DNA from 2 places in the Gordonia sp. NPDC058843 genome. Region 2 is predicted to be linked to the other one. Evidence: riboswitches for the same ligand, from Rfam matches in the RefSeq annotation. Region 2 holds a riboswitch; the other holds the start of a gene.
What was found. A riboswitch is a leader RNA that binds a small molecule or an ion and turns the genes downstream of it on or off. The one in region 2 is predicted to bind cyclic di-AMP.

Region 1 (9,762 bases), on a different contig from region 2:
GCATCGCCGGGATCATGGCGGCCAAGCGCACCGACGAACTGATCCCGCTGTGTCATCAGCTGGCGTTGTCCTCGGTGGAGGTCGACTTCGTGATCGGTGCCGAGACGATCGAGGTCACCGCGACCGTGGCCACCTCCGGTCAGACGGGCGTCGAGATGGAGGCGCTGACCGCGGTCGCCGTTGCCGGGCTGACTCTGCACGACATGGTCAAGGCCGTGGACCGGCGGGCGCAGATGGACGGCATCCGCCTGCTCGCCAAGACCGGCGGCAAGTCGGGCGACTGGTACCGCGACCGGTCTGACCCCGCCGATGACTGACCGACATCCCCCTCGTGTCGCGCGCGTCGTCGTCGCATCGAATCGCGCCAGCAGCGGTGTCTACGCCGACCGATCCGGCCCGATCATCGAGACCTGGCTGACCGAGCAGGGTTTCCTCGTCGACGAGTGCGACGTCGTCGCCGACGGCCCCCCGGTCGGTGATGCCGTCCGCGCCGCCATCTACGCCGGGGTCGATCTCGTGGTCACCACGGGCGGAACGGGTTTGAGTCCCACCGATCGGACTCCGGAGCAGACGCGTCCACTGCTCGACTTCGAGATCCCGGGCCTTGCCGACGCGATCCGGTCGGCCGGGCTGCCGAAGGTCCCCACCGCGGTCCTCTCCCGCGGGCTCGCCGGGGTGGCCGGGACGACGCTCGTCGTGAACCTGCCCGGTTCGACCGGCGGGGTCCGCGACGGACTGGGCGTGCTCGCGGGCGTCGTCCATCACGCACTCGACCAGATCCGCGGAGGCGATCACCGATGAGCGCAGATGCCGGCACCCGCGTGGTGCACACCGCGGTCGTCGACGCGCCGATCACGTTGGCCCGACACGAGGCGATGGTCGCCGACGCCGCAGACGGCAAGGCCGGCGCGGTGGTCGGATTCGTCGGTGCCGTCCGGGACCACGACGGTGGCCGCACCGTGACCGCCCTGCACTATTCGGGGCATCCGACGGCGCCGGCCGTGCTGACCGAGGTCGTCGAGCGGGTCTCCGCGGTCGACGGCGTGCGCGCAGTAGCCGTGTCCCACCGGATCGGCGACCTCGCGATCGGCGACATCGCCTTCGTGGTCGCCGTTGCCGCCGACCATCGTCGAGCAGCCTTCGAGACGTGCTCGCGCCTCGTCGACGAGGTCAAGGCTCGGCTGCCGGTCTGGAAACACCAGTTCTTCGACGACGGCACCGATGAGTGGGTCAACTCCGCCTAGGAGTCGCGTGTGGAGGCCGCCGCTGGCCGGGACGACCACGGAACCATCGCGCGGCCGCGGGTAGTGCGATCCCGATGATCAGCGCGACGAGCAACCCGAGCAGGGTTTCGCCGACCCGTTCGAAGAACCGGGACGTCGCTTGTGCCGGATCGGCGTAGCTCAGCAAGACGATGACGAAGAAGGTCGTGAAGAGCGGGAGGATGTAGAGCCGGCTACCGTGTGTGGCCGCCGCTGATGCGATCAAAATGGTGAAGACTCCCGCATAAATCGGTGCGGGCGGGTCGAGGTGGACGATCCCGCCTGCTGCCGCCGCTCCGATGAGCACCGATCCGAAGCGGCCTGCAGTGCGCGCCACCTGCACGTGGGGATCGGGTCGCATGACCATGAGTGCGGCCGCACAGGCCCAACCCACATGGTCGAGATCGAGCGCGAAACCGACAATCGCGGTCACCGCGGCGACCGCCGCCAGCAGGTATCCATAAGTCAGCGATGTCGGAACAGCCTGTGCGGGCTGCGGTCCGCTGACGCCGTCGGGCACGGCCAGCGACAGCAGCCACACGAGGACCGAGCCGGCGAAGAACAGGGTTGTGAGCGTCACCGCCGTAGAAGTATCGGGGTAACTGAGTCCGACTCCGACCATCGGGATCACGAGGGTGGACAGCAGCGCACCGATCCGCGTGTTCGCACCTCGGATCCACAGCGCCACCGCGGCGATGCAGAATGCCGCGATCCCGATGACGGCGGCTGCCGGGGTGGAGGAGACCGCGGAACCGAGGGCCATGGGGATGCCGAGCAGGAAACCGGAGGTCAGGAGGGCGATTCGGCGTCGGCGCGGCGCGGCGATGCCGAGAGCTGCGGCAGGGAGCAATCCGACTGCGAGAGCTGCGCCTTTCTGCACGTCGTACAGGGTGACAGCTGCGGCAGGTAGTGCGGCGACGAAGACGATGGCGGCCGGCCACCACTGCCAGTTGACGGCGGGTGGCGCGGTGGTCTCAGGCACTGGCACTGGCTGAGGCGGTTTCGGGCATGCGGTCCTGCATCACGACGTCGGGGACTCCGGTGGCAGCTTGTCGTCGAATGGGCCCCGACAATTGGAAAAGGGCCCCGCACGGATGAATCATCGTGCGGGGCCCTTCGTCTGTGTCCCGGATCAGGCGTTAGGCAGCGATCAGGGGTTGGGCAGCAGGTGCTTGTTGTCGTTGAACAGCTTGATCTGGTCCTGGTTCAGCGACACACCGCTGTCCTTGGCCGCCTGCCAGAGGTTCTTGACCTCGGGGCTGACGCCGGCCTCGGTGAGGGCGTCGGTGACCTGCTTGGCGACGTCCTCGGTCGTCTTGGCCAGGTCAACGCTGCCGTTACCGCCGGGGAGGACCGGGGCGATCTCACGCGGGGTGTCGGTCGGCGCGCTGCGCGGGGTCGAACCCGAGAGGCCGGTGCCGCAGGTGGGCCATGCGCCCTTGCCCTGCGAACCGAGCACACGCTCGGCGACGACGATCTGCTCCTCGCGGGAGGCCTGATCGGCGGTCGGGGCGAACTCGCCGCCACCGTGGCCGGACCAGGTGCTCGGCGCGAACTGGAGGCCGCCGTGGTAGCCGTTGCCGGTCGCGATGGCCCAGTTGCCACCGGATTCGCACTGCGCGACCTGGTTCCATTCGGCGTCGGTGGCCGCATTGGCGGTGCCGGTGCCCAGGAGGGCTGCTCCGCCGCCGAGGACTGCGCCGGTGAGGGCGACCTTTGTGATGGTCTTGGCGGCCGTGCTGGTCGTCTGCTTGCGATGACGTCCGGACATGTATGTGTTTCCTCTCTCCACGCGCCTACGAAGTCAGCTGTCGGGTTCGAGCGAGAGGTGCTCGGTCTCGGGTCGTCGTGGTGGTTGCCGCGACTTCCGGGACTTAACCCCGAGGACACCTGGTGTGGTGCCCGGTCTCAGGGGATGAGGTTTGGGTCCCCCGTCCTCGTTCCTAGATTGCTTGTCGTTCCCACCGGCGGAACGAGGCTCGGCGCGGCCGGTGGGACGTTATGTCTTGGTTGCTGTGTCGTGACCTCCGAGGAGGACGTCTCGAACAGTACGTCGTTCGTTGGACTGAATCACCTGCTTGCGCGCAAGCGATTTTCGGCCCGGATCCGGGTCTCTCGACCCACTTCGGCCGTCATCGCAGTTCAACGGGTTAGTGGCCGTCCCGTGCCCATCCTGTTACCCCGCCGTTATGTGACAAAGGTCACAAGCACTTTGTGGCGTCAGCCACCGGCGAACGGGGGGAGGACGTCGAGTGTCGTGCACGTACCGAGCGGGCGCGCCCGGTCGGAGAACGCGATCTCGTCACGCAAGTAGGAACAGCGTTCGAGAACCGTCGCGAGGGAAGGGTTTCCGGCGGCGAGGGTGTGCTCGAGGACGCCGAGGGTGGTCGACGGGTCGATCTCGACGACCCGCTCCTCGGCGCCGGCCGCGGCACGCGCGGCAGCGAAGAAACGAACGGTGAGCTGCATCGGACGCGAGCCTAGCCGCCGATCGCCGACATCGGTCGGTCCGGCTGGCGGAAGCCCGCGACGTTCACCTCGTGGCCGGCTGCCTTGGCCCAGGTGTTCGCGCGCCACAACCGGGCGATCGCGGCGTCGACGTCGGAGTCCGGCAGCGTGCGCAGGGCGGCCCGCACATCTGTCTCCGACGTCGCGAACAAGCAGTTGCGCAACGACCCGTCCGCGGTGAGCCGGGTGCGGTCGCAGTCCCCGCAGAACGGGCGGGTGACCGACGCGATGACTCCCACCCGCGCGGGACCGGTCGGCCCCTCGTGACCGTCCACGAGCCACGTGGCGGCCGGTGCGCTACCGCGCGGCGCCGGATCGGGCAGCAGCGTGAATCGCTCACGCAACGTCGCGAGGATCTCGTCGGCGGTCACCATCCGCGTGCGCTGCCACGCGTGATCGGCGTCGAGGGGCATCTGCTCGATGATCCGCAACTCGTAACCGTGCTCGAGGCAGTGGGCGAGGAGGTCGGGGACGCCGGGGAGATCGGCGCGCTCGGGCACGACCGCGTTGACCTTCACGGGGTCGAGGCCCGCGCGTCGTGCTGCCGCGAGGCCGTCGAGGACGTCGTGCAGCCGGTCGCGGCGGGTGATCTCGGCGAAGCGTGCCGGATCGATGGTGTCCAGCGAGACGTTGATGCGGTCCAGGCCGGCTTCGACCAGGCCCTCGACCCGCCTGGGCAAGCCGAGTCCGTTCGTTGTCATCGCGATCTCGGGGGCCTGCGGGAGGCCGGCCACGGCCGCGATGATGTCCTCCAGGTCGCGCCGCAGCAGTGGCTCCCCGCCGGTGAATCGGATGCGCTCGATACCCAGATCGCGGACCGCCACGGTGAGCACCCGGATCAGTTCGTCGGTGGAGAGCACCTGGTCGGTGGGCATCCAGTCGAGACCCTCGGCGGGCATGCAATACGAGCAGCGAAGATTGCAGCGGTCGGTGACAGAGACCCGGAGATCCTTCGCGACGCGGCCGAACGTGTCACGCAGCGGACCATCGGACGGCGCGTCGGAAGCCGCCGCGTTCCGCGGGGAATGCGGCAGAGGCAGTCCGAGACCGACCGTGTTCATGCTGCGGGGAGACTCACTTCCGGTTGGGGTCCTTGCGCGCCTCGAGGGCACGGAAGGTGCTGGCGTGGAAGACCAGGGGCTCCACGTCCGGTTCGGCGCGCAGGGTCTCGATCTCCAGGAGGACGACGGTGTGGTCGCCGGCCTGGATCTCGTTGTGGATCGTGCACGACAGGTGCGCGGCGGCGTCGGGTACGAAGACCGCCCCGCGATCGGTGCTCAACGGCGTGATCCCGTCGAAGCGGCGTTCCGACGGCCCCGCGAGCTGCTTGCAGAGGTCGATCTGGTCGCCGGCGAAGACGCTGACGCCGATCGCCGGTGCGGTGCGGATGCGCGGCCAGGTCGTCGAGGTGTTCTGGACGCAGACCGAGACGAGTGGTGGATCGAGCGAGACGGTGGTGAACGAGCTCGCCGCCATTCCGATCAGGGTGGTCGAATCCCCGTCGGACTGTTCGCAACACACGGCCACGACTCCGGACGGGAAGCAGCTGTAGGCATCCCGCAGTGCCCTCCCGTCTGAGGCGGGGGCGAGGTCGGGGGTGGTGTCGATGGTTGTGGTCACGGTCCTCACCTGGCTCGGCGTCCGGCACGGAGTGCGTACACCAGGCCCAGGACGAATCCCAGCGGTGCGCACATGGTCAGCAGGTAGACAGCGGTCGGCGCGGTGGCGCCGTCGGTCACCAACGGTGTCAGGAACAACGCCACGACCGCCAGAATTCCGATGACGAACACAATCCCGGCCGCCTGCAGCAATCGCGGGGACGACGTCTTCTGCATGGCCACCACGGTAGTCCAACGCCGTTCGGTGCGACGCCGCGCGATGTGCGCCCGCCGGGTAATGGTGTGACCCGGGATGGGGCGTTGGTTACGATGGACGCAGCAGGCGCCTTGCATCCGTCTGGGCTCGCACGGAATTCCGCCGTACGAACCGCCGAGATGGGTGACGGCGTCTTTTGTCGTGACGGGTCGATTTTCGACAGTTCTAGTACAGATGAGGGTGAGCACAGTGCCGACCGGCAAGGTGAAGTGGTACGACGCGGACAAGGGCTTCGGCTTCCTCTCCCAGGAGAGTGGCGAGGACGTCTACGTCCGTTCGGCAGCATTGCCCGACGGAGTCGAGGCTCTCAAGCCCGGCCAGCGCGTCGAGTTCGGCATGGCCGCAGGCCGACGCGGCCCGCAGGCGTTGAGCGTGAAAGTGCTCGAACCCGCACCCAGCGTGTCCAAGAACGTGCGCGAAGCCGCCCGCAAGGACGTCAAACGGCACACGCCTGACGAGCTGCACGGCATGGTCGCCGACCTCATCACCCTGCTCGAAGGCAAGGTCCAGCCGGACCTGCGCAAGGGGCGATACCCCGACCGCAAGACCGCGCAGCGGATCTCCGAAGTCGTGCGCGCCGTCGCGCGGGAGCTCGATTCCTGAGGCCCTACTCGGTGGGCGCCGTCTGAACCGCCAGCTCGCCGCGCGGCAGGATGTCGTCGGCGGGGGTGAGCCGCGCTGACGCCGCGATGACGGTGAAGCCGATCAGCACCCGGTCCGGCGCCGATCGGAGCGTCACCGTGAAGGTGTTCTCTGCTGCCTGCTGCTGCTCGTCTTCGACGAGCCCGCGCGGGGTCTCGTAGACGGCCGCGAGGTTCCACGGACCCTGCGCGATCTCGCTCGAGACCGTCAGCATGATCGTCGAACCCACCGGCACCGGGACCGAGGCGGTCTCGCGCGGCGCGGTGATCTCGGGATCGCACGCGGTCAGCATCAGATCGCACCACCAGCGCGGCTCGACTGTGTGCAACTCGTCGCCGACCGCGACGTGCAGGTAGGGCTGGTCGTCGTGGGTGGCGTTGCGGGTCAGCAGGAAGACCGACGTTCCCACCACCGCCACGAACAGCACGACGACGATCGCGATGATCGACAGAGCCTTCTTCTCACCACTGCTGATCACTGACGACGTTGTCCTGTCTGGTTGTGCGGCGGGTGGTCGCCGGGGCGGTACGGGCGCTCGCCCCGATTCTCGAAGGGGGCGGTCGACGGTGCCCTGGTGGGCATGCGCGCGGTCGAGGGCCGCTGGGCGTGCGGCTTCGTGTCGGCGTCGGCCGGACCGGTCCGACCCGCCGACCGGGCATCCGCTGCGCGGAAGGCGACGGTCGGTGCGGCGTGGTCGGGGCGTCGGCCGCCGAGACCGGGGACCAGCGACTTGCCGCGGGTGGTCATCACGGTCTGCAGCAGCCCGAGGCCGAGCAGCACGGCCACGACCGTGAACCCGATCCACAGGGTCGGTGGCAGCAGCACCCCGAGAGAGGCGCCGAACACCCACGACAACTGCAGCACCGTCTCCGACCGGCCGAACGCCGAGGCGCGCGACTCGTCGGGGAGATCGTCCTGGATCGAGGAGTCGAGGCACACCTTGCCGATCGCGCTGGTGCCCGAGGCGACCAGGGCGGCGACGGCGGCCGCGGCGATGTTGCCGAAGATGGCGGCCAGGACCGCGACGACGAAGCAGGCCGCGGTCGCACCGACGACGATGCTCGGCGGGTTCTTCAGTTCCAGGCGGGTGCCGACGCCGTTGCCGATCAGGTTGCCCACACCGGCGGCAGCGCCGACCGCGCCGAGTAGCAGGAGCTGGGTCCAGTCCGATGCATCCCCCTGCTGCGCTTTGGTATAGAACGCCACGAACAATGTCAGGAAGCCGGTCAGGATGCGGATCGTGCCGTTGCCCCACAGACCCGCGACGACCTTGCGTCCGAGTGGCTGGCGCATCTTGGCCGCGATCATCTTCGCGCCGTCCCGGGCGCTGGTCGGCTGATCGGAATCGGCGGGGGCCGAGCGCGCGGGTTCGCCGTGGTAAGTGAGTGTCGTCGGGATCTCACCCTCGGTGGACTCGACCCACGACGGGATGCGCATACACAGGTAGGCGCCCGCGGCCGCGACGACGGCCAGCCACACCATGGCGCCCGGCAGATGCAGCGGGAGCGCCTGGCCGAGCAGGAACTCGATGGCCGCGGCGACCGCGCCACCCACGATGGTGCCGCCGATGAGGCCGAAGGTGGTCAGACGGGAGTTCACCCGCGGCAGGTCGATGGTCGGCGGCACCACGCGGGGCGTGACGGCCGACTTGAGGACGCCGAAAGACTTGGACAGCACCAGCAGACCGAGCGCACAGGGATAGAGCACCCACGGGTCGTATTCCAGCTGTTGGGTCACGTCGTTCCACTGAACATTGGCCATGATGAGCAGGGCCAGGACGACGCGCAGACCGAAAGTCGTGGCCATGGCGATCCGGCGACCGCGCTGCAGGCGGTCGAGGAGGGGGCCGATCAGGGGAGCGATCAGCGCGAAAGGCGCGATCGTCAGGGCCAGGTACAGCGCCACGTTGGTCTTCGACTCGCCCGTCGCGGCGGCGAAGAACAATGTGTTGGCGAGCGCGACGGCCATCGCGGCGTCGGCGGCGAAGTTGGCGATCACCGGCAGCGTCAGCGCGGTGAGGCCCGACTGGTCGGCGCCATCGGCGGTGGCCGCCCGATGGATCTTGCCGATTCCCTTGCCGGTCAGCTCGCGACTGCGCATCGCGGCGACCCGCATCACCGTCAGCTTCTTCGGCGTTCGGCCTCCACTGTTCTGGGGGCCGTGATCGGCCGGCATCGCGCGGGTCTGGTCGTCGGCCGACGGCTGACCGCGATCGTCGAGCGGCGGGAGATGCGGGTTGTGGGTCGGCGGGGGGAGATAGGCATTGCGGCCGGGACCCGGGCCGGCAGGCGGCTCCCCCCATCCCGGTGCCGGCCGGCGGGTACGCATCTGTCGCGTCTCGTCGACGGGGTAGTTCGTCGAACCGGGGTGCTGCGCGGCCCGTCGCGCGCGACCGTCGGGTGGCGGCTGCTGGTTCGCGGGACCCCTGGGGGCCCCGCGCCCCTCGTCGTGTCGGGAACTCCGTGGGATCACGCAGACGATTGTTCCTCATCTCCGGCTGTGGTCGCTTGAAGCGGGTCGGTTGTGTGGCACACGTCGGCGATATTGCACACTGGAGCGGTGACTCAAGTTGGTGACGGCGAACGGCACGGTGACGGCGAACGGCTTCTGGCAGCCGTCGACTACGCACGCGCCGCGCTGCTCGACGAGGGCCAGCGTCCCGGTGCGCATCGGCGCAGTGTCGCCGAGGGCGAATGGGCGGCCGCGCACTACTTCGACGCCGAGCTCGCGGGCTACCGGGGCTGGCAGTGGTGCGTCGTGCTCGCAGGTTCTCCGGGCAGTGACGAGATCACGCTCAGCGAGGTCGTGCTGCTGCCCGGCGACGGATCGTTGCTCGCGCCCCCCTGGGTGCCGTGGGCCGAGCGCGTCGCGTCCGGTGACCTCACGCCGGGCGACCTGCTCGCCGCCGAACCCGACGATCCGCGTCTGGTGCCGAACCAGATCGACACCGGTGACGAGTTCCGCTTCGAGTCCGACTCCGCCGAACCCGACGACATCGGTCAGGTCGCAGGCGAACTGGGACTCGGCCGCAAGCGGCTCCTGAGCCCGGAAGGCCGCGCCGACGCTGCGCAGCGCTGGTACGACGGCGATTTCGGTCCCGGTTCGGAGATGGCCCAGGCCGCGCCGTACGCATGCTGCACATGCGGCTTCTACGTGCCTCTCGCGGGTGCTCTGCGCGCCGGATTCGGCGCCTGTACCAACGAACTGGCTGCCGACGGCCGCGTGGTGTCCGCCGAGTACGGCTGCGGTGCGCACTCGGACGTGCAGGGTCCCAAGGGTGGCGGTTCGCCCGCGTATGACGCCTACGACGACGGCGCGATCGAGGTGGTCGCGATCTCCCGGGACGCGGAACCGGCCCGGACCTGATCCGGCGCACCCCGACCGTGAGCGACGATCCCTTCGGCACCGCGGTCCTGCGGTCGTCGATGCTGGATGCGTGGGCATCCTCGCCCACCCGACTCGCCGAGGACGCGGC
Region 2 (9,762 bases):
ACGTGTGTCAGCTCGTGCCGGAGGACCACGGCGAGTGTCGGCGGCGCCAGTTCCCGAACCGCCGGGGTCAGCACGATCCGCTGCCCGGTCGCCGTGCGCTGCACGAGGTCGACGCTGCTGTGCACCGTCGCGGCGGTCGCCGCGCCGGTGGCCGCGCGGCCGTCGGGCACCAGCGCGCTGAACTCGTCGTCGGTCGCGGTCGCCACGACGACCGCGCGACGATCCCAGGAGTCACCCCAGAACGCGGTGACGGCGTCGACCGCCCCGGGCAGTTCCCGTCGCAGCGTCGCCACCGTCGGAGCCGTCCGGGGATATGAGGCGACCACCGACGTGCCGCCGGCGGTGGCGGTGTCGGCGACCTGGAGGCCGGGCAGCTCCCACATCTGCGTCGGCGACGGCTCGCGACCCAGGGCCTCGGCGTCGCCGACGAGGCGCCAGTCGTCGCCGTGACGGGCGACCACCAACTGGATGCCGACGACAACCTCGGCCTCGGCGACCCCTGGGACGGTCTCGCCGCCGAGCGCGTAGCGCAACTCCACCGGTGCCACCCATGAGTCCGAACTCCCCCCGGCGTCGAGAAGCTCCTGGAGCTCACCGGGGACGAGCACCTCCGCCTCCTCGGTGGGCGCGAGCTGGTACTGGAACCGTACGAACCGCAGGGTGCCGGAACGGCCGTTCCGCGGAGCGAACCGGCGGGGCGCGAACGTGGCGGTCGCGGTGCTGAATCTGTCCTTGAAGGCCGGGGTGGCGGCGGTGTCGAACAGGGTGCCGATCGCCCGTACGTCGCCGGAACTCACGGTCGAGGTGAGCGAGTCGAGCAGCCGGGTCACCCCCGCGGCACGATCACGCTCGTAGACGTTGACCTCGGTGCTCGACGACGCGGGCGCGGTGGACGAGCCGGGGCCGCCGGGCACTCCGACCGTGCCGCATCCGGTGGCCACGACAGTGGACAGGGCGACGACAGCGGCCAGGGCGACGATGGCGGAGGCCGGGCCGGCACGCCGGCGCCGTGGGATCACCGGGGACTAGAACCGGCGGGCGGAGTTGTACGGTCCGGCTTCGTCGAGCGGTTCGACCTTCACCGGGACACCGAAGGTCGAGGCATGGATGACGTAACCGTCGCCCACGTACATGCCGACGTGATGGGCGTCCGGGTAGTAGATGATCAGGTCACCGGGCTCGAGGTCGTCTCGCGCCACTGATTGCCCGCCGGCCATCTGCGCCTGACTCGACCGTGGGATGGTCTTGCCCGCCTGGCGGAAGGCCCACACCATGAGTCCCGAGCAGTCGAACGAACTCGGTCCGGTCGCGCCCCACACGTACGGATCCCCGATCCGGGTCAGCGCGGCGTGCGTGGCGATCAGTCCGGCGGCGGTGCCCTTGGGCACCAGTCGCGGATCGAAGTCGAAGGTCGGACCGCGCAGCGCAGCCAGCTGCTTGCCGGTCATGGACTTGTAGATCGACCGGATCTGGATCGCCTGGAGCTGCAGATCGGCCTGCTTGGTCTGCAGGTCACCGCGAACCCGTTCGGCGCGCGAAACCGCCTCGGAGGCGGCCACGGCCGTCTGCTCGGCGTCCTTCTTGGCGATGGCGGTGCGTGCCCGCACCTTCTTGATGGCGGTCAGGTCCACCGACGCCTGACGCGAGATCATGTCGAGGCCCGACATCTGGTCGAGAAGCGCCTGCGGGGAGTCGCTCACCATCACTGCGTAGAGCCCGCTGACCCGCGCGCCCTGGTAACTGGCGCGGACGATCGCATCGACCCGGTTCTGGTGCACCGCGAGCTGAGCACGGCTGGTGTTGAGCGTCTGCTGCGCCTCCGCCGCGGCCTTCTTGGCCGACGCGACGATCCCCCGTTGCTTGTCGTACTCGATCTTGGCGTTGTGCATCGCCTCGGTGGTCTTCTCGGCGTCGATGCCCAGCTTCTTGTAGCGGTCGAGCAACTGGTCGGCCGACCGTGCCGGAACCGCATGGGCGTCACCGATTCCACCGGAAACGGTCGGGACGAGCGTTGCCAGCGCCGTCAGGACACAGATTGCGAGCATCAGCGGACCCGAACGCAGACGTGGTCGCGTCGCGCGCGCCCGTTCCTCCCCGATCAGCACGGTCGTACCCACTCCCTCGTGTGTGCTTGTCGATCTGCGAGCAGTCCCGGCCCCCGACGACCACCCTAGGGCGGCCCGCAGTACCCCTGGACCGATTCGGGCGGATCGCAGATCGCGATACCCCCGTTCGGTGACCCTCGTGCTCAGTCTGCTCTCGTGGTTCGGTTGTCGTCAGTACCGACGGATACCCGTCAGGGTCCATTCCTTGACGGCGTCACGCTTGACCGGGGTGCCGTAGTTGGACGAGTGGACGAACTGTCCGTTGCCGACGTAGATGCCGGCGTGGCCGCCACCGTTGAAGATCATGACGTCGCCGGGCTTGGCGTCGGAGTAGGACACTGCGCGTCCGCCACCGAGCTGGCCGTAGCTGTCGCGCGGGACGGTCTTGCCGGCCTGCTTGTAGGACCAGTAGACGAGACCCGAGCAGTCGAATGCGTTGGGGCCGGCGGAGCCGTAGGAGTAGGGCGAGCCGATCTTGCTCTCGGCGGCCTTGACGGCCTTCTCACCCGCGGTCAGCTGCGGCTGGCCGAGCGGAGCGCCACCCTGGGGGCGGAACTGCTGCGGGATCTGGTCCGGCGCGATGCCCGGCACGGTGAACTGTCCCAGGTTGGGGATCTCGACCGTGGCCGCGGGCGACTTCTTCACAGGCGTGGCCTCAGGCGCCGGCTTGGCCTCGGGGGCCTTCGCACCGGGCAGGGCCGGGATCTCGAAAGTGCCCAGCGGGGTGTGGACCGGGGCGGCGAGCGCAGGGCCGGCAGCTGCGGCGAGCGAACCGAGCGTGATCGATCCGGCGATCACCGCCTTCTTGGCGACCGTGCTGCCGCGGTTGGGCTGTTCCAAACGATGTTTGGCCACGAAGCGAGTTCTCCTTCAGATCTTCCTCTACCGCCGACCGAGTTAGCTGTCGGGTTCGGGCCGGAAGAGTGGCCCTACACGTTTTCGAACATGAGGCATCCACTGGACACTCATGCATGGCAACGCGATTCACCCCGATTCGGAACGGATTCGCGCGAGAGACATCAGTGATGATGCGCTCCGACGAGCCCGCCCGAAGGTTGTGGTTCCCCGGTTCGCCGCGAGGGCGATTGAGCGGTGACTACTGCGGACCACTTCTGTTGAAGCGGGACGCTCCGCAAAGGTCTCAGAAAGGTTACGAAATCGGATGCGCTCTGTCCACTAGGCGACTGACAGCCAAACCTCGCCCGATTTTCAACCGGCCCGCAGCACCGTGAGAGAGGCACGCTGATCTGTGCCCTGAACTGCAGTTTTGGCCGATCTTGCAGATCGTGCAGCACCACTCGTCACCATTGCAGCAGCCTGCAGAACGTCGATTGCGAGGTCGAGTTCGGCGTCGGCGTCGGCAGTCGCAGTCGTTACCGAAACTCCACCTTCGTCCGGCATATCGTCCCAGCTCGGGCCGCCAAACAGCACCGTCATCATGCACCCGTCGCAAGCGACGGGACGAGCCGGGCAGCGCGCGCAGTCGACGTACATAGTGTGATCTCCATCTCATCTGACGGGGTGGGGCCGTGTCGGCCCTCGTACGGGTCCTTGTGACCGTGAGAGCACCGCATTTCTCACGTCCAGGTGGAGACTAGGGGCGCCCACCGACAAGTCCGTCGAACAGCGATCGACACAGCAGTCACACGAGCCACACGCCGAGCAGTCGGTGCGTCGGCGTCGTGATGTCAGTGGATCGAACTAGTGTTCGCCGGGTGACGCAGACCAGCGTGGACGGCTCCCCCGCGGGGCAGCTCACCTTCGCCGACCTGGAGGCCGCCGATCAGGTGGCCACGGGCGAGACGTCGAACGAGTTCAGCGACCGCTCCCTCTTCGACACGACCCTCGTCGTCGTCGACCTCGAGACCACCGGGTCGGACCCGGCCCGTGACCGGATCACCGAGATCGGCGCGGTCAAGATCCGCGGCGGTGAGGTCATCGGCGAGTTCGCCACCCTGGTCGACCCCGGTCGTCCGATCCCGCCCCAGATCGTCACCCTCACCGGCATCACCACCGCGATGCTGACCGACGCACCGCGGATCGAGTCGGTGCTGCCCGCGTTCTTCGAGTTCGCCCGCGGTTCGATCCTGGTGGCGCACAACGCCCGCTTCGACATGGGTTTCCTGCGCCAGAACGCGATCCGCCTCCAGCTGCCGTGGACGTTCAGCCTGAGCCTGTGCACGGTGACCATGGCCCGGCGCATCCTCACGCGCGACGAGGCGCCTACGGTCAAACTCAGCGCCCTCGCCGACCTGTTCGCCGTCTCGGTGCGTCCCACGCACCGGGCCCTCGACGACGCGCGCGCCACGGTTGAGGTGTTCCACCGACTTCTCGAACGGGTCGGGAACCAGGGCATCGCGACCGTCGGCGACCTGACGTCCTACCTGCCCCGGACAGACCCGCGGCTGCGGGCCAAGCGCTCCCTCGCCGACCACGTCCCCTCGCGCCCGGGCGTGTATCTCTTCCGCGGCCCGTCAGACGAGGTCCTCTACGTGGGCACCGCCGTGGACCTCCGCCGCCGGGTCCGCTCGTACTTCGGTGGTGGCGACCCACGTCGCCGCATCGCCGAGATGGTGCTCCTCGCGCAGCGCGTCGACATCGTGGAGTGCTCCCACGCCCTGGAGGCGGCGGTACGTGAACTGCGTCTGCTCGGTGCACACGCGCCGGCATACAACCGGCGTTCGACCCAGCCGCACAAGGGATGGTGGGTGACGCTGACCGAAGAGCGCTACCCCCGGCTGAAGGTCACCCGCACGCCCACCGACGAGTCGATCGGCCCGGTCGGCAATCGCACCAACGCGGCGACCGTGGCCGATGTGATCTCGGCGGCCGCAGGTCTGCGCACGTGCACGACGCGACCCGGTGTGAATGGTTACCACTGGTGCCCCGACGCCGACGGGAGGCGTCGCCCCGGATCGTGCCGGGCGTCGACCGCGCAGCCACAGACCGTCCCGGACTACTCCCCGCGGGTCACCGCGGCACGCCGGCTCATGCGCGGTGAGGCCGACGAACTCCTCGACGGCCTCACCTCACGCCTCGCCGATCTCGCGCAGGCCCATATGTTCGAGACCGCGGCACGGCATCGGGACCGGCTCGCGCTCACGATCGACAGCCTCGCCCGCTGTCAGCGACTGGCCGCGCTGTGCGCGATCGCCGAGATCGTCGTCGCGCGGCCCGACGGCGAACGTGGATGGCACTTCGCGGTCATCCGGCACGGACGGCTCGCGGCAGCTGGACGCGCTCGACGCGGCGTCTCCCCCATGCCCGTCGTCGACGCACTGATCGCCGCGGCCGAAACCGTGCTGCCCGGCGTCGGCCCGCTACGGGGCGCGCCGGCCGAGGAGGTCGGTCTCGTCTACCGCTGGATGACCGAGCCGGGAGCGCGCATCGTGTCGACGAGCGAGCCGGTCGCGCTGCCGGCGGGCTCGGCCGAGCGCCGGCTCGGATGGTCGCAATCAGCGCACGACGCACGTTCGGCACGGCCCGTGACGGACGCTCGCGCACGGCGGGCCGGCTGAGCGCCGCCGACTAGGCTTGCGCCATGATCACTGCCATCGTCCTCATCCAGGCCGACATCCACCGCATCCCGGAGACCGCCCAGGCCGTCGCCGACATTCCCGGGGTCGAAGAGGTCTACTCCTGCGCGGGCGACGTCGACCTGATCGCGAAGATCCGGGTCCGCGACCACGAGCAGATCGCGACGGTCGTCACCGGCAAGATCAATCGCCTACCGGGAGTGCTCAAGAGCGCCACGCACATCGCGTTCCGCAGCTATTCCAGCTCCGACGTCGAGGGCGGTTTCTCCATCGGCGAGAGCTGACGCGCCCAGATCGTGCGCGTCGCACCTCGGCGAGCCGCAGTCCGACCGGCGAGCCGCAGTCAGACCGACGCCGCGAGTTGCCCGCTGAGCTGTACCCACCGCTGGAGCAGGTCTGCGGCGGCGCCGTTGTCGATGGCCTCGGCGGCGCGATCCTTCGCCACGCCGAGCGCTGCGGTCAGCTCCGCCGCACTCATCGGCGCCTCCTGCTCGAACGCGACTATCGCACCGGCAGAATTCAGCAGCACCGCGTCGCGAACCGGTCCCGTGGTCCCGGACAGCAGTTCGCGCGCGATCGCGGCGTTGACCGTCGCATCGCCACCCTGCAGGGACGAGAGCTCCACCCGCTCGATCCCCAGATCGGTCGGGTCGATGGTCAGTTCGTTCACCTGCCCGGCAGCGACCTGCCACACCGTCGAGGTGGTGGTGGTGGTCAGTTCGTCGAGGCCGTCGTCGCCGCGGACCACCAGTGCCGATCCGCCGCGCTCGGCGAAGGCCCGCGCCAGGACCGGTGCGAGATCGGCGAAGGCGCAGCCGATCAGTCCACGCGACGGCGTCGCCGGGTTGGTCAGCGGGCCCAGCACGTTGAAGACGGTCGGGATGCCGATCTCCTTCCGAGGCGGACCGGTGAAGCGGAACGCGGGGTGGAAGACCGGCGCGAAACAGAACCCGATCCCGAGTTCCTCGACGCATCGCGCCACGGCGGCGGCGTCCAGGGAGATGTTGACGCCCAGCGCCTCGAGCACGTCGGCACCACCACTCTTCGACGACGCCGCGCGGTTGCCGTGTTTCACCACCGCGACACCCGCAGCGGCGATCACGATCGACGTCATCGTCGAGATGTTCACGGTGTGCGACCGGTCGCCACCGGTACCGACCACGTCGACGGCCGGACGGCTGACATCCACGAGGGTCGCGTGGTCGAGCATCGCCCGCGACAGGCCGAGAAGCTCCGCCGGAGCCGCACCCTTCATCTTCACGCCGACACCGAACGCGGCGATCTGGGCTCCGGTCGCACTGTCGGTCATGATCTCGTTCATCGCCCACGCCGCCTCGTCGGCGCTGAGGTCGAGACGATCGATGATCTTGCCGAGGATCTGCGGCCAGCTGAAGTCGGACTGTGCGGTGCTCACGAGCACAAAGCCTAGTGGTGCGTCTCGGAAACAGGTGGCCGGTATCCGGTGGAGCGCCGGAGATGGGGCCGCCCGATTCTCCGACGCGACTCGTGGCTGCTCAGCCGGGCGGACGCTGGAGGACGGCCCACTCGCGCGCGAATCCGCCGTGGCGCGAGCCGAGGCTGGCCATGCGGGATCGTTCCTGCGACAGGTGCATCGCGTCGAGTAGCTGGACCCGGGCGAGGACCAGCACCACGAGTCCCTCGGCGCGGGGCGACGGAGCCGGTCCCCAGCGCTCATCGGCGATGGACTCGTACCCGTCGAGTGCGGCCACCGCTGCCGCGTCTGCCTGCCGATCGGGTGGCACCTCGACGTGGTGACGCAGGATCACCTCGTCGTCCGCGCGCCAGGACGACGCCTCGAGAGCGACCGAACTGGCGATCGCATCGTCTTCGGAACGGGCGACGACCTCCACCCGCTCGCCCAGCGTCAGCGGCCCGGACTCGGCCCGGGGTCGCAGCCGCGAGCGGAGCCGCGCCAGACGACCCTGCTCGACGACGCGGCCGTTGAGGTCGCGAGGGCCGGAAGACGCCGAACTGGACATGAACACACGGTAGCCAGTCGGACGCTTCGCACGCCCCTTTCGGACACGCCGGAGGCCATCGGATACCGCCTCGGACCTGCATCTGGAGAATTGGTCGACGGCAATTTCCGACCCGGGTGGCCACCGCTTACTACGAACCGTCATACTTCACTTGTGACAAGCGCTGTAGGTACCTCAGGAACAGCCATCACCTCGCGCGTGCACTCGCTGAACCGGCCCAACATGGTCAGCGTCGGCACGATCGTGTGGCTGTCCAGTGAGCTCATGTTCTTTGCTGGCCTCTTCGCGATGTATTTCGTCGCCCGTGCCAACTCCGCGGTCGGCTGGCCGCCGCCGCCGACCGAGTTGAATCTCGCCCTCGCCATCCCGGTGACGACGATTCTCATCCTCTCGTCGGTGACGTGCCAGATGGGCGTCTTCGCCGCTGAACGCGGTGACGTCTTCGGCCTGCGGCGCTGGTACGTCATCACCCTGATCATGGGATCGATCTTCGTGATCGGGCAGGCGTACGAGTACACCGTTCTGGTCGGCCACGGCACGACGCTCGCGTCGGACGCCTATGGCTCGGTCTTCTATATGACGACCGGGTTCCACGGCCTCCACGTGATCGGCGGTCTGATCGCGTTCGTGTACCTGCTGATCCGGACCAAACTGTCGAAGTTCACCCCGGCGCAGGCAACCGCCGCAATCGTTGTCTCCTACTACTGGCACTTCGTCGACATCGTGTGGATCGGGCTGTTCGTCACGATCTACTTCATCCGATGACACCGAACACGAGCGCAGCTCGCTCCAGAACAACAGTCCGCCCCGCTTAGTAGAGAGTCACAGATGAGTTCATCTCCACCGCGTCCGTCGGATAGCGGCACCGAGGTCGGACCCGATGCCTCGGCCCGACGCTCCTCTGCACGCGACGCCGGCCGCCGCGCCAAGGCCCGACGCAAGCTCCGTCGGCGCGCAGGCGGCACCATCGTGCTGCTGGCCGGCCTCGTCATGGCAGGCGTGCTCGCGTCGGTCCTGACCCCCGACCCCCAGGTCGCGGTCGCCGACGAGAGCAATGCCGCGATGATCGACGACGGTCGCAAGCTCTACGAGACCTCGTGCATCACCTGTCACGGCTCCAACCTGCAGGGTGTGCCCGATCGCGGTCCCTCACTGCTCGGCGTCGGCGACGCCGCCGTCTACTTCCAGGTGTCGACCGGCCGCATGCCTGCGGCCCGTGGCGAGGCCCAGGCCCAGCGCAAGCCCGCGAAGTTCACCACCGAGCAGATCGACCAGCTCGGTGCGTACATCCAGGCCGAGGGCGGCGGGCCGCAGGTGCCGCGCAACGCCGACGGCACCGTCGCGATGGGTGAGCTCCGCGGCGACAGCATCGGTCGCGGCAGCGAGCTGTTCCGGCTCAACTGCGCGTCCTGCCACAACTTCACCGGTCGCGGTGGCGCACTGTCCTCGGGCAAGTTCGCACCCAACCTCGACGGTGTCAACGAGGCACAGATCTACACCGCCATGCTGACCGGTCCGCAGAACATGCCCAAGTTCTCGAATCGACAGCTGGATCCGGAAGAAAAGCGGGACGTGATCGCCTACGTCAAGTACGTCAGCGAGGCCAAGCCCAGCGGCGGCCTCGGACTCGGCGGATTCGGCCCGGTGAGTGAGGGCATGGTCATGTGGTTCGTGGGCGTCATCGCCATCGTCGCAGGCGCCATGTGGATGGGATCTCGAGCATGAGCGCCAACAACAACGGCAGCGGGGACAAGAACGTCCCGTCGCGGGACGAACTCGACCAGATGAGCACCGACGAACTGGTCAAACTCGGTACCAATCTCGACGGGGTCGAGATCATCCACCGGTCCGAGCGTTACACGGTGCCCGGCACCAAGGTCGAGAAGCGTGCCGAGCGCCAGGTGGCCATCTGGTTCACCATCGCCGGCGTGTCCGCGCTCGCGTGCCTCGGCATCTTCCTGTTCAACCACTGGGAGTTCGCCCTTCCCGACGACCCGAACTACTGGTGGTACACCTTCAACACGCCGCTGTTGGGCGTGACGTTCGGCCTGTCGGTGCTCGCCATCGGCGTCGCGATGATCCTCATCACCAAGAAGTTCATCCCGGCGGAGATCTCGGTCC

Region 1: another riboswitch for cyclic di-AMP. It lies ahead of ACFW3F_RS05890 (transglycosylase family protein); the one in region 2 lies ahead of ACFW3F_RS11560 (C40 family peptidase).

The regions. Positions count from the first base shown of each region.
Region 1 covers NZ_JBHYNC010000005.1:176,544-186,305, forward strand. Annotated here, with positions in the region: gene moaC (cyclic pyranopterin monophosphate synthase MoaC) at 1-317, shown strand, start outside; gene ACFW3F_RS05875 (molybdenum cofactor biosynthesis protein B) at 310-801, shown strand; gene ACFW3F_RS05880 (molybdenum cofactor biosynthesis protein MoaE) at 798-1,244, shown strand; gene ACFW3F_RS05885 (FUSC family protein) at 1,231-2,244, opposite strand; gene ACFW3F_RS05890 (transglycosylase family protein) at 2,413-3,033, opposite strand; cyclic di-AMP (ydaO/yuaA leader) riboswitch at 3,040-3,257, opposite strand; gene ACFW3F_RS05895 (MoaD/ThiS family protein) at 3,483-3,731, opposite strand; gene moaA (GTP 3',8-cyclase MoaA) at 3,743-4,831, opposite strand; gene ACFW3F_RS05905 (flavin reductase family protein) at 4,845-5,390, opposite strand; gene ACFW3F_RS05910 (hypothetical protein) at 5,396-5,605, opposite strand; gene ACFW3F_RS05915 (cold-shock protein) at 5,835-6,248, shown strand; gene ACFW3F_RS05920 (DUF2771 family protein) at 6,253-6,765, opposite strand; gene ACFW3F_RS05925 (MFS transporter) at 6,762-8,759, opposite strand; gene ACFW3F_RS05930 (DUF3027 domain-containing protein) at 8,847-9,653, shown strand; gene ACFW3F_RS05935 (sacsin N-terminal ATP-binding-like domain-containing protein) at 9,671-9,762, shown strand, end outside.
Region 2 covers NZ_JBHYNC010000013.1:62,363-72,124, reverse strand. Annotated here, with positions in the region: gene ACFW3F_RS11570 (hypothetical protein) at 1-1,019, opposite strand, end outside; gene ACFW3F_RS11565 (NlpC/P60 family protein) at 1,026-2,045, opposite strand; gene ACFW3F_RS11560 (C40 family peptidase) at 2,277-2,960, opposite strand; cyclic di-AMP (ydaO/yuaA leader) riboswitch at 2,977-3,207, opposite strand; gene ACFW3F_RS11555 (hypothetical protein) at 3,315-3,545, opposite strand; gene ACFW3F_RS11550 (DEDD exonuclease domain-containing protein) at 3,791-5,623, shown strand; gene ACFW3F_RS11545 (Lrp/AsnC family transcriptional regulator) at 5,647-5,925, shown strand; gene trpD (anthranilate phosphoribosyltransferase) at 5,985-7,055, opposite strand; gene ACFW3F_RS11535 (hypothetical protein) at 7,156-7,641, opposite strand; gene ACFW3F_RS11530 (heme-copper oxidase subunit III) at 7,795-8,406, shown strand; gene ACFW3F_RS11525 (c-type cytochrome) at 8,470-9,366, shown strand; gene ACFW3F_RS11520 (ubiquinol-cytochrome c reductase iron-sulfur subunit) at 9,363-9,762, shown strand, end outside.